3 regions of the Janibacter sp. UYMM211 genome follow, and region 1 is predicted to be linked to each of the others. Evidence: riboswitches for the same ligand, from Rfam matches in the RefSeq annotation. Region 1 holds a riboswitch; each other region holds the start of a gene.
The links. A riboswitch is a leader RNA that binds a small molecule or an ion and turns the genes downstream of it on or off. The one in region 1 is predicted to bind S-adenosylmethionine.

Region 1 (4,233 bases):
GCTCGCCCGCCGCGACGATGCCGCTGCTCTCCAGCCAGTCCGACCACTGGGTGAAGTCGGTGTCGCTGATGACCCCGCCGCGGGCGGGGATGCCCGTGCTCTTCCAGTACCGCAGGTTGGCGGTCGTCTCGTTGCGGTCGCGCGCCTCGACGATCTGGGTGAAGCGGGCGATGACGTCGGCGCGGGGCGTCGTGCGGGCCCACTCGATGGCCTTCGCGACCCCGGTCGTCAGCTCTCGGGTGGCCTGGGGGTGCTGCGCGATGAAGTCGTCGCGCAGCACGTACTGCCCGCCGTTGATCGGTCCGACGACCTCGGTGTCGCGGAAGAGCTCACGGATGTCGCCCTGGGCCTTCGCGTGGTCCTGGAGGATCCCGCCGAGCGCGCCGGCGTCGACCTGCCCGCGTCGGACGGCCTCCTCGGTGTCGTTGGGCGGCAGGACGACGAGCTGGACCTGGTCGATCTCGCTCTGCGACAGCCCGGACGTCGTCAGCCACGTGTCGATCGCCGCCTCGGTTTGGGCGCCCAGCGTGTTGACCGCGATCTTCTTGCCGACGAGGTCGCGGGGCCGGCGGATGGCGCTGTCCTTGCGGACGTAGACCCCCTGGTAGGACCTCGCGTCCGAGCCGTAGTAGTTGACGACGGCGGTGATCGGGGAGCCCGCCTCGACGAGCTTGACGATGGCGCCCGAGAAGGCGCCGCCGATGTCGGTCTGACCGGTCGCGACGGACTGGATGTCCTGCGGGCCGCTGGTCGTCGCGCCGACGTACTTGAGCTGGACGCGATCGAGGTAGCCGAGGTCGTCGGCGAGCTCGGGCCAGGTGACGGCGTTGGCACTGCCCTGGTAGCGCACGGTCGTGTGCGCTCCCTCCTCCTGCGACTGCGCGTCGCTCGTGGGCAGGGCGCACCCGGCGGCCAGGCTCGTCGTCAGGGCGAGGAGCGCGCCGGCGGACAGGACGGAGCGGCGGGTCGTGGTGCGCATCAGGCCGCCCGCTCCACGCCGTGCGCGCGGTCGGCGGCCGCGACGAGCGATCGCCCGGCGACGCCGTCGAGGAAGACCCGGGTGACCTCGCGAAGGGGGGCGGCGGCGGACTCGTCGAGGAGGATCTCACCGCCGTCGAGCAGGTGCACCTCGTCGGCCCGCACGAACCATCCGGGGGTGATCGCGCTCGGCGCCAGGCTGGCCAGCACCGGCCGCAGCGCGTAGTCGACGGACAGGACGTGCGCGGGGCTGCCTCCGGTGGCCACGGGCAGGACGACCTTGCCGCGCAGCGCGTCCTGGGGCAGCAGGTCGAGGAAGGTCTTGAGCAGACCGCTGTAGGCCGCCTTGTAGACCGGGGTGCTCACGACGACGGCGTCGGCGCTCGCGATCGTCGCGACCGCGGCGGCGACGTCGGGGTGGGTGGTGTCGGCTCGCAGGAGCGGCTCGGCGGGCAGGTCGCGCAGGACGACGGGCAGGGTGAGATGCCCGGCGCGCTGGACCCAGCGCGAGAGGTGGGTGAGCACGCCGTCGGTGCGCGATGTCGTCGACGGACTGCTCGAGATGGTGGCGACGAGAGCCATGGGGATGCCTTCCTGGGCATGGGGGGTCGTCGGACGTCGGCGGGTACCGGACGGCCGTGGTGCGGTGAGGGTGCGGGCGACCCAGGGGCGCTGGGTCAGGGGTGACGGGCACGCCACGCTGACCGGGCCGCGGGGCGACCGGTCGATGGTGGGGTGCTACGTCTGCTGCGTCAGCGGCGACAGAGCGCGCTGCTGACGCGGAGCAGGTCGACGTGCCGTCGCTCGACGTGCCGGCAGCTGCGCCGGCCCGTGGTGCGGGTCGTGTCGGTGCTCATGTGGTGCCCGTCCTCGTCTCGAGGCCGTGGGGCCTCGCGCTTGCCCCTGCCACGTCGGCAGGGGCCAGGTCCTCACCCGGAGCACCCCACCGCGAGATGGAGGGTTGCTGTCCAGCGAGCCGGGGCTTGGCGCTGGAGCTCATGACCTGCGAGGAACCTAGCGCGCGATCAAGTCCTATCGCAACAGTAGGGATTGGTGTCTCGCATCTCGGACCGCCTACGGACGCAGGACGACCCGCCGGCGGTGTGCCGGCGGGTCGTCCTCGTCATGACGTGGGTCGGGCGTGTCAGTCTTCGTCGGCCCGGGCCCCGCCGCGGGCGCGCTCCTCCATGCTCAGCCCGCTGTCGTGAGCCGAGTCGGTGCGCATCTGGGGCAGGTCGCCGGTGTTGCCCTGCTCCTCGCGGATGGCGCTCAGCTCGGCCTCGTCGGCGGCGCCGAGCTCGTAGAGACGTCCGCTGCGCCAGTCGGCCAGGTAGTCGCGCATCTCGCTCTTGAGCTCGGGCAGGAGGAAGTACAGCCCGAGGAGGTTGATGAAGCCGCACATGAAGAGGAAGGCGTCGGTGAGGGTGAGCACCGAGCCGAAGGTGAGCACCGTGCCGATGACCGTGAAGGAGACGAAGATCAGCTTGTAGGTGAGCAGGCTCGGCCGCGACGGGCCGAAGAAGTACTCCCAGGCCTTCTCGCCGTAGTAGCTCCACGTGATGAGCGTGGAGAAGGCGAAGAGCGCCACCATGACGGCGAGGATCACCGGGAACTGCGGCAGGAAGGTGGCGAAGGCGTCGCTGGTGAGGAGCACGCCGTCGGGCGCGCCGCCACCCGCCTTGACCTGGTCGATGCCCTCGCGCCACGACGGCGGGTTCGCGATGACGATGGTCAGGGCGGTCATCGTGCACACGATGACCGTGTCGATGAAGGGCTCGAGGAGGGCGACGAAGCCCTCGGAGACGGGGCGGGTGGTCTTCACGGCCGAGTGCGCGATCGGGGCCGATCCCAGACCGGCCTCGTTGGAGAAGGCCGCGCGCTGGAAGCCGACGATGAGGACGCCGACGAGGCCGCCGAGCCCGGCCTCCGGGGTGAAGGCGCCGCTGACGATGTCGCCGAGGGCGCCGGGGACCTGGCTGATGTTCGAGCCGATGACGAGCAGGCACGCCGCGACGTAGCCGATGCCCATGACCGGGACGAGCTTCGAGGTCACCGCGGCGATCGAGGTGATGCCGCCGAGGATCACCGCGCCGATGAGCGCGGCCAGGGCCAGGCCGAAGACGAGCGCGGACCCGTCGGAGCCGAGGAAGCCGTCGGCGCCACCGGTCACCTCGCGAGCCTGGGCGAAGGTCTGGTTGGCCTGGAACATGTTGCCGCCGCCGACCCCGAAGAAGAAGATCGCGATGGCGAAGGCGCCGGTCATGATCGCGGCGGGGACCCGGCCGAACCGGCCGTACGCGACCGGCAGGTACTTGAAGGGGCCGCCGGAGATCGAGCCGTCGGGGTTGACGGTGCGGTACTTCACGCCAAGCGTGCACTCCGCGAACTTCGTCGCCATGCCGAGCAGACCGCAGACGACCATCCAGAAGGTCGCACCCGCCCCACCGAGGGCGAGAGCCGCGCCGACGCCGGCGATGTTGCCGAGGCCGACGGTGCCGGACAACGCCGACGAGAGAGCCTGGAAGTGCGTGATCTCACCGGGGTCGTCCGGGCGCGAGAACTTGCCGCGGACCACCTCGAGGGACAGCCGCGCGCCGCGCACCTGCACGACGCCGAGGTAGGCCGTGATGATGACGCCCGCGGCGACGAGCCAGAGGACGACGAGGGGCAGCTCGGAGCCCCCGGGGAGCGGGACGGCGTAGAAGACGACGGAGGACAGCCAGTCGGCGAAGGGGCCGACGACGTCGTTGACCGCCTCCTCGAATCCTCGCAGGCCACCGCTGTCAGCGGCAGGGACGGGCAGGACGGACGACGCTTGTGGCGGGGTCATGCCGATCCACGCAACCTTAGTCGTGGGCGCAGATCAACGGGTGAGACCGAGACGTTGCCCGGCTGTGACCCGGGTTCCGGGTCGCGGGCGACCGCGCGGCCGGGTCAGCGGTGGGCGCCGGTGACGAGCCAGGCGTCGCTGCGCAGGCGCCACCACAGCGTCGCCCAGCGCACGAGCATGAAGCCGCTGAAGGCGACCCAGAGGACGACCATCGCCGAGGTCGCCGTGTGCCCCTGGCCCAGGTGGCGGGCGAGCAGGACGAGCGGGACGTAGGCGAGCAGGACGACCGTCGAGGCCCCGGCGAGCCAGCGCCCGTCGCCGGCCCCGATGAGGATGCCGTCGGCGGTGAAGACGAGGCCGGCGAGCGGCTGGCCGATCGCGACGACGAGCAGGCCCGAGGCGATGGAGGCGCGCACCCCGGCGTC
Region 2 (4,233 bases), on a different contig from region 1:
GCCCGCATGAGGATCGAGGTGATCATCGAGTTGACGAAGCTCGACTTGCCGGAGCCCGTCGCGCCGGCGACGAGGATGTGGGGCATCTTCGCGAGGTTGGCGATGACGTACCCGCCCTCGACGTCCTTGCCGACACCCATGACCATCGGGTGCTCGTTGGTCCGTGCGACGTCGCTGCGCAGCACGTCGCCGAGGCAGACCATCTCCTTGTCGGCGTTCGGGATCTCGATGCCGATGGCCGACTTGCCCGGGATGGGGCTGAGGATGCGCACGTCGGCCGAGGCCACGGCGTAGGCGATGTTCTTGCTGAGCGCGGTGACGCGCTCGACCTTGACGCCGGGGCCCAGCTCGACGACGTACCGGGTGACGGTGGGGCCGCGGTGGAAGCCGGTGACCTGCGCGTCGATGCCGAACTCGTCGAGGACGTTGGTCAGGGCGTCGACGACCTGGTCGTTGGCGGCGGAGCGCTCCTTGTGCGGCGAGCCGGCCTTGAGCGCCGCCGAGTCGGGCAGCGTGTAGGTGACGTCGCCGGCGAGGGCGAGCTGCTCGACGCGCTGCGGCAGCTGGGTCGTCGGGGGCGCCTGCAGCGGGGTCTTGTCCTTGGCGACCGGGGCGACGACGCCGTTGCCGGTCGAGCGCTTCTCGCCGGGGCGCGGGCCCCCCTTCGCCGGGGCCTCCGGGGCGGCGGCCTCCTCTGCCGCGGCGGCCTCGGCCGCCTTCGCGGCGTCGGACTCGGCCTTCGCGGCCCGCCGGCGGCGTGCCTTCTCCGCGGGCGAGACCTGGGCGGCCTGGTCGAAGGCGGTGTCGCCGTCGCGCTCGTCGAGCTCGTCGAAGCGGCGCTTGCGGGCGGCCTGCACGGCACGGGCGGCCGCCGGCGTGCTCTCGACCTCGTTGTGCGGCTGCGGCGGGGCGCCGGTGAAGACGGCCCGCAGGTAGGCGGCCCGGGTGGGGATCTCGTGCAGGGGCGTGCCCGTGACGAGCAGGAGCGAGAAGGTGCCGAGCAGCACGAGGATGATCGCCGTCGGCCACACGGTGAGCCCGGTGGCGAGCGGGTCGGAGGCGAGGAAGCCGACGATGCCGCCGGCGTCGCGCATCGGGCCGGCGCCGTCGGGGGGCTGCGGGATGCCGCGGGCGATGTGCGTCAGACCGCAGACCGACAGCGAGAGCAGGGCCAGGCCGAAGCCGAGCCGGGCGCTCGTCGCGTCGTCGGCGCCGCGCAGCAGGCGCCACCCGGCGAGGACGAGGACGAGCGGGAGGGCGTAGGCGACGCGGCCGAAGGTCCCTGCGGCCACGGCGTGCACGAGATCGGCGAGCCCGCCCTGCAGGCCCCACCACTCGACGGCGGCGACGACGACAGCGAGCGCGACGAGGGTGAAGCCGAGACCGTCACGACGGTGCTCGGGCTCGATCTGGCCGGCCTGGTGGCCCACCCGACGGGCACCGGCGCCGGCGGCGCCGGCGACTCCCATCCACGTGCTGCGCACGGCGGCGAGCGGGAGCGGGAGACCTCCCCCCTTCGCAGAGGTCGTGCCCGACCCCTTCGAGCCGGTGCGGCCGGAGGAGCGCGAGGAGGACCGGGCCTTGGTGCCCGTGGACCGCCCCGGGCCCTTGGTCGCGGCCGTGCGACCGGGTGCGCGGGTGGATCCCCCACGCGGGCGCGCGGGGGTGCCGTTACGTGTTGCCATGCTCGCAGGCTAGGCGATCGCCACCCCTTTCACACGTGTCACACGCGCACCAGGGCGCACCGATCCCGGGCGACGGGGGTGTGGACGGCGCCGGGGAGAGCCACCGGCGCCCGCATACCCTGCGTGCGTGCCCCATGTCCTCGTCGCGCTCGCCGTCGCGCTCGTGGGCATGCCCCTCGCGTGGAGGTGGGGCCGCTCGGGCACCTACCGACGCCCCGACGAGACGGCTCCGCTGCCCGCCCACGGGTGGCTCGTGCCGGCGGTGCCGGCGCTCGCGGCCGCCCTCGTCTGGGTCTCCCGCGACGAGCCGCTCGCCGCCGCGGCGGCGACCGCGCTCCTCGCCCCGGTCGGCCTGCTCCTGCTCGCGGTCGACGCGGACGTCCACCGGCTGCCCAACGCCCTCACGCTCCCCTTCGCGGCCGCCGTCCTCGCGCTCCTCGCCCTCGCCGCGGCGACGTCCGGGCAGTGGGACGATCTGCGTCGGGCGCTCGTCGCCACGGCGGGCGTCGGCGGTGCCTTCGTGCTCGTCAGCCTCGTCCTCGGCTCGCGCGGCATCGGGATGGGCGACGCGAAGCTCGTGCTCGCCCTCGCCCCGCTGCTCGGCTGGTACGGGTGGAGCACCCTCACCATCGGCGTGTACGCGGCCTTCGCGCTCGGCGGTGCCGCTGCGCTCGTGCTCCTCGTGCTGCGCCGGGTGGACCGGGCCACGCACCTCGCCTTCGGCCCCTACCTCGTGCTCGGGGCGGTCCTCGCGCTCCTCGTACGCGCCTGAGCACGCCCCTCCCCCGCCCAGGTCTCAGCAGACAAGACGGGGCCGGACGGGCTCGACGCCGCTCCCCGACCCGCTGCTATCGTCGCGGCCAAGGTCATGAGTGCCAGCGTCAAGCCCCGGCTCGCTGGTCGGCAACCCTCCTCCGCGGTGGGGTGCTCCGGGTGACGACCTGGCCGACGCCAGACGACGCCGGCAAGCGCGGACCCCGGCTGCCCCGAGGTCCCAGACCTCATGGGAGGCATGCCATGTCCACCACCGCTCTCGCCCCGGCCGCTGCGCCGACGCTCCCCCGCCCCGCCGAGCCGACGCTGGCGGCCGTGCACCAGCTGCGACCCCGCCCGAGCGCGCCGTCGACCCCGGCCCTCGTCTCCGACGGGCTCGTCTGCCCGCTCGAGTCCGGCGCCGAGGTGGAGTACGCGAATCTCGACCACGGGGCCTCGACCTCGGCCTTCGTCGCCGTCAAGGCCGCCGTCGACGAGGCGAGCCTCACGTACTCGTCGGTGCACCGCGGCAACGGCTACGCCTCGCGCGTGACGAGCGCGCGCTACGAGCAGGCCCGCGAGGTCGTGGCCCGCTTCGTCGGCGCGCGCGCGGACGACCACGTGATCTTCACGCGCAACACCACCGACTCCTTCAACCTCCTCGCCTCGGTCGTGCCGCAGGACGCGCAGGTCTTCGTCTTCGGCTCCGACCACCACGCGACGATCCTGCCGTGGCGCGCCGAGCAGCTCGTCCGCCTCCCCGTGCCCTCGAGCCCGGCCGAGGCGGTCTCGGTCGTCGACGCGGCGCTGCGGACCTCGCGCACCGCCGACGCGCTCGTCGTCGTCACCGGCGCGTCGAACGTCACGGGCGAGTACTGGCCGGTCGCGCAGATCGCGGCGGTCGCCCGCCGGCACGGCGCCCGGGTCGCGCTCGACGCCGCCCAGCTCGTCCAGCACCGCGCCGTCGACCTCGCGCTCGAGGAGCTCGACTACGTCGCCTTCTCGGGGCACAAGATCTACGCCCCGTACGGCGCGGGCGTGCTCGTCGGGCGCTCGGACTGGCTCGACGCCGCCGAGCCCTACCTCGCCGGGGGCGGTGCGACGGCCGCGGTCTCCGACGAGGACACGACGTGGCAGATCGGGCCCGCCCGCCACGAGGCCGGCAGCCCGAACGTCCTCGGCGCGGTGGCCCTGGCCGTCGCGTGCGAGGTCGTCGAGGAGCACCGCGAGGCCATCGCCGAGCTCGACGAGACCCTCGGGCGGGGCCTGGTCAGCCGGCTCGACGCGATCCCCGGGGTGCAGACGCACTCCATCTTCGGGCCGACGCACGACCGGGCGCCGGTCGTGACCTTCACCGTCGAGGGCCGCTCGGCGCAGGAGGTCTCTCGCCGGCTCTCCGACGAGCACGGCATCGGGGTGCGCGACGGACGCTTCTGCGCCCACGTCCTCGTCGACGCCCTCCTCGCGCGGCAGGGCTCGAGCAGCACGAGCGCGGTCCGCGCGAGCCTGGGTCTGGCGAACTCCCCCGAGCACGTCGACCGCCTCGTCGCCGCGGTCCGCTCCCTCGCCCCGCGGGGCTGACTCCCCCTTCCGCCCGCCTCCGGCTACCGACCCGGCTACGACGCAGTACTGGTCGTGATGACGACCAGTACTGCGTGGTAGCTCGGGGGGTGTGGTAGCTCGGGGGGTGTGCTAGCTCGGGGGTGCCGGGGCGAAGGGGTGCGCCTCAGGCCTCGACGACCGTCGGGATGATCATCGGGCGGCGGCGGATCTTGCCGCCGACCCAGCCGCCGAC
Region 3 (4,233 bases), on a different contig from region 1:
CGAGACCCGGGTCGAGGCCGCCGTCCGCAGCCAGGTCGAGGACCCCCTCGAGCGCCCGTCGTCGTGACCGCGTCCCGTGGTACCACCCGGTGCCGAAGGGGTGCACCGCCGCGGACCCGGGGAAGGGCTGCAGCGCGCCGACCTGCGCGCTCGGCGTGCCGACCTCGGCGACGAGCCGGTGCAGCTGGGTCAGCCCGGCGGCCACGCTCACCTGCTGACCGGTGACCGCCCGCAGCACCGCTTCGAAGGGGGTGGGGGTGCCCGGCAGCCGGATGCCCGGGCGCCGCGCGACGAGGGGAGCGAGCACCGGGACCGTGCGCAGGTGCGCGTCGACCTCGGCGGGATCGGTGTCGAGGTCGAGCATGCGCCGCAGGACGGCGACGGCCGCGTCGTGGTCGGCGGCGTCGGCGAGCTCGAGCCGGGCGGCGAGCCGGTCCTGGCCCGGGTCGTCGCGCAGCTCGACGAGCGTCGAGCCGTGAGGGAGCGCCAGCGCGAGCCGGTAGCGCTCGTCGTCGACGACCTCGACGCCGTCGAGCGCGTGGTAGCGGTACCAGTCGAGCAGCCCCTGCCAGTCGAGCGGCGGCTCGTAGCCGAGCGTCGTGTCGACCGTGACGGGGCCGCCGACGTGCTCGCGGGTGTCGCGGTCGGCGGGCATGGGTCGATCCTGCCCAGGAGCAGGCCCTACCCTTGGCTCTCGTGCTTGTGCCGTTGACCACGATCGTCCTGGTCGCCTCCCTCGTCCTCGCCGTGGTCGCCGGCGCCTACACGGCCCTCGACCGCGTCATCGACGACCGGCTGCTGCTCGTCGCCGCCGTCGTCGAGCTGCTCCTCGTCGTCCAGGCCGTCGTCGCCTGCGTCGTCGCGGGGCAGGTCCGCACCCCCGGCGAGGGGCCGACGATGGCCGCGTACGCGGTCACCCTGCCGCTCGTGCCGCCGGCGCTCGCGTACCTCGCCATCAAGGAGAAGTCGCGCTGGGCGATGGGTGCCGTCCTCGGGGGCGCCCTCGTCGTCGCGGTGATGACCCTGCGCATCCAGCAGATCTGGACCGTCCATGCGTGAGGCGACGGGGGAGCGCACCGGCCGTCCGGTGCGCAGCGGCCCCGGTCTGCTCCTCGTCATCGCCTACGGCACCCTCGCGCTCGCGGCCACGGGCCGCTCGACCCTCCAGGTCCTCGAGTACTTCGACCGCGCGCCGCTGGCCTACCTGCTGAGCGCGCTCGCCGCGCTCGTCTACGTCGTCGCGACGTGGGCCCTGCTCACCGACCGGCGCCCCGTCGCCTCCGCGACGATCACGGTCGAGGCCGTCGGCGTCCTGCTCGTCGGGGCGCTGTCCTACCTCGCGCCCGACCTCTTCCCGGACAAGACGGTGTGGTCGCACTTCGGCTCCGGCTACGGCTTCCTGCCGCTCGTCCTCCCCTTCGTCGGGCTGTGGTGGCTGCGCCGCACGGCCCCGGCGGGCGCGCCCACCACATCCTGAGACGCGCCCTGTCGCGCCGCGAGGACGCGGGCTAGCCTGCCCGCAGGTCAAGAGCACCAGCGTCAAGCCCCGGCTCGCTGGTCGGCAACCCTCCATCCGCGGTGGGGTGCCCCGGGAGACGACCTGGTCCGTGAGCACCCGCCCACGGTCAAGCGCGATGACACCAGGAGAACCCTCATGTCCGACCCCACGACGTGGCACTTCGAGACGCAGCAGATCCACGCCGGGCAGAGCCCCGACCCGACGACCGGCGCCCGCGCGCTGCCGATCTACCAGACGACGAGCTACCAGTTCGACTCCACCGAGCACGCCGCGAACCTCTTCGGGCTCAAGGAGCTCGGCAACATCTACACCCGCCTGATGAACCCGACGACGGACGTCGTCGAGCAGCGCATCGCCGCGCTCGAAGGGGGAGTCGGCGCCCTCCTCGTCGCGTCCGGCCAGGCCGCGACGACCTTCGCCATCCTCAACGTCGCCGAGGCCGGCGACCACGTCGTGGCCAGCCCGGCGCTGTACGGCGGCACGTACAACCTCCTCGGCTCGACCCTGCCCCGTTACGGCATCGAGGTGACCTTCGTGCAGGACGCGGCGGACCTCCAGCAGTGGCGCGACGCGGCGAAGGAGAACACCAAGCTCTTCTTCGGCGAGACGATCTCCAACCCCAGCGGCGAGATCCTCGACGTCGAGGGGGTCGCCGGGGTCGCCCACGAGCTCGGGCTGCCGCTCGTCGTCGACAACACCGTCGCGACGCCCTACGTCCTGCGCCCGATCGAGCACGGCGCCGACGTCGTCGTGCACTCGGCGACGAAGTACCTCGGCGGGCACGGCACGACGATCGCCGGTGCGATCGTCGACGCCGGGACCTTCGACTACGCGCTGCACCCGCAGCGCTTCCCGTCCTACAACGAGCCGGACGAGAGCTACCACGGGCTGCGCTACGGACCGGACCTCGGCGTCGGCAGCGCCTTCGGGGCCAACCTGTCCTTCATCCTCAAGGCGCGGGTGCAGCTGCTGCGCGACCTCGGTTCGGCGGTCTCGCCCTTCAACGCCTTCCTCGTCGCGCAGGGCATCGAGACGCTCTCGCTGCGCATCGAGCGGCACCTGGAGAACACGCGCGCCGTCGCCGACTTCCTCGTCGGTCACCCGCAGGTCGAGCACGTCACCTGGGCGTCCCTGCCCGACCACAAGCACCACGCCCTCGCGCAGAAGTACGCGCCGAAGGGTGCTGGCGCCGTGCTCACCTTCGAGATCGTCGGCGGCGAGGAGGCGGGTCGCCGCTTCGTCGAGGGGCTGACCCTGCACAGCCACGTCGCGAACATCGGCGACGTGCGCAGCCTGGCGATCCACCCGTGGTCGACGACGCACAGCCAGGGCAGCGACGAGGGTCGCTACGCGGCCGGTGTCTCGCCGGGCCTCGTGCGCCTGGCCGTCGGCATCGAGCACGTCGACGACATCGTCGCCGACCTCGAGCGGGGCTTCGCCGCGGCCGCGGGCGAGGCGCAGGAGCGCGCCGCGAGCTGACGTCATGACGAAGGGGGGACCCACCCGGTGGTGGGTCCCCCCTTCGTCGTCAGCGGGCTGGGCCCGCCCGAGATGTCGACGCGAGCGCTGGTTGCAACCCGAGCAGGTGCGAACGTCTGGGGTGGTCTCCCGAGATGTTGGCGCGAGCGCTGGTTGTAACCCGAGCAGGTGCGAACGTCTCGGGTGGTCTCCCGAGATGTTGGCGCGAGCGCTGGTTGCAACCCGAGCAGGTGCGAACGTCTCGGGTGGTCTCGAGGCTCGGGCGCAGGCGCCCTCGCACCTCGACCGACGAGGGCCTGTGGACAACTCGGTCGGCCGGGGTGGCGGGTCGACCTAGCGTTCGGGGATGACACGGCTGACCATCAGCGCCGAGGCGATCGCCGCGCTCGGCGACCGGCTCGAGGAGATCGCGACCCACCTGGAGGAGCGGTCGGCGCAGACGCGGGGAGCGGGCGACGTCGACCACGGCTTCGTCGACCGGGTGGCCGAGGAGGCGGTCGACCGGGTCTACGGCGACTTCGAGCACGCCCGGGTCACGCTGTGCGCTCAGCTCACCTCGCTCGCCCGCCTGGCCCGCTCCGCGGGCGCCTGCTACGTCGACACCGACGACATGGTGCGCCGCTCGGTGACACCGACCTTCGAGCGCGGGACGAAGGTCGGCACCCTGTGACCGGCTACGACTGGACCGCGCGCGACATCCTCGCGCTCGACCCCTACCGCGTCGACCTCGCCGCGACCGACGCCGTCGCCGCCCTCGGCAGCGACCTCACGACCGTCGAGGACAACGTCGCGCTCGTCGCCGAGCTCCTCGGGCAGGTGAGCACTCACGGGGTATGGGAGTCGCCGTCGGGCGAGACCTTCGCCCGCGAGGTGGGTGACGTCCCGGTGATCCTGCGGCAGGTCGGGGCGCGCATGGGCGGCGCGGGCGAGAGCATCACCCGCTACTCGCGGACGCTGCGCACCACCCAGGAGGAGATGGAGCGCACGGCCGCTGCGCACGAGCGCACGTGCAGCACCCTGGCCGAGATCGACCGCCAGCTCGCCCTCTACGCACCCCACCCGGCCGAGGAGGCGCTGCGGGCCCGACGCGCCGAGGCCCACCGCGAGGTCCTCGCCCACGAGAGCGCCTACGCCGCCGCGAGCGAGGACGCCCGGCGCGACGAGGCCGTGCTCGCCGCCGACCTCGACGAGGTGTGCACCGATCTCGCCGACCCGCGCGGCTACGACGCGCTCGA

Region 2: it holds a riboswitch for S-adenosylmethionine, as region 1 does, so the genes downstream of both, ABIB53_RS08600 (aminotransferase class V-fold PLP-dependent enzyme) here and ABIB53_RS11255 (putative leader peptide) in region 1, are expected to answer to the same signal.
Region 3: it holds a riboswitch for S-adenosylmethionine, as region 1 does, so the genes downstream of both, ABIB53_RS01210 (bifunctional o-acetylhomoserine/o-acetylserine sulfhydrylase) here and ABIB53_RS11255 (putative leader peptide) in region 1, are expected to answer to the same signal.

What each region holds. Positions count from the first base shown of each region.
Region 1 covers NZ_JBEPOY010000004.1:16,872-21,104, forward strand. Annotated here, with positions in the region: gene ABIB53_RS11245 (ABC transporter substrate-binding protein) at 1-979, opposite strand, end outside; gene ssuE (NADPH-dependent FMN reductase) at 979-1,560, opposite strand; gene ABIB53_RS11255 (putative leader peptide) at 1,731-1,835, opposite strand; SAM riboswitch class IV at 1,867-1,982, opposite strand; gene ABIB53_RS11260 (alanine/glycine:cation symporter family protein) at 2,123-3,808, opposite strand; gene ABIB53_RS11265 (MATE family efflux transporter) at 3,913-4,233, opposite strand, start outside.
Region 2 covers NZ_JBEPOY010000002.1:727,978-732,210, reverse strand. Annotated here, with positions in the region: gene ABIB53_RS08610 (FtsK/SpoIIIE family DNA translocase) at 1-1,685, opposite strand, end outside; gene ABIB53_RS08605 (prepilin peptidase) at 1,813-2,457, shown strand; SAM riboswitch class IV at 2,550-2,662, shown strand; gene ABIB53_RS08600 (aminotransferase class V-fold PLP-dependent enzyme) at 2,703-4,019, shown strand; gene ABIB53_RS08595 (ribonuclease J) at 4,165-4,233, opposite strand, start outside.
Region 3 covers NZ_JBEPOY010000001.1:268,393-272,625, reverse strand. Annotated here, with positions in the region: gene ABIB53_RS01225 (DNA-3-methyladenine glycosylase family protein) at 1-655, opposite strand, end outside; gene ABIB53_RS01220 (hypothetical protein) at 709-1,059, shown strand; gene ABIB53_RS01215 (hypothetical protein) at 1,052-1,477, shown strand; SAM riboswitch class IV at 1,523-1,638, shown strand; gene ABIB53_RS01210 (bifunctional o-acetylhomoserine/o-acetylserine sulfhydrylase) at 1,655-2,998, shown strand; gene ABIB53_RS01205 (hypothetical protein) at 3,345-3,668, shown strand; gene ABIB53_RS01200 (hypothetical protein) at 3,665-4,233, shown strand, end outside.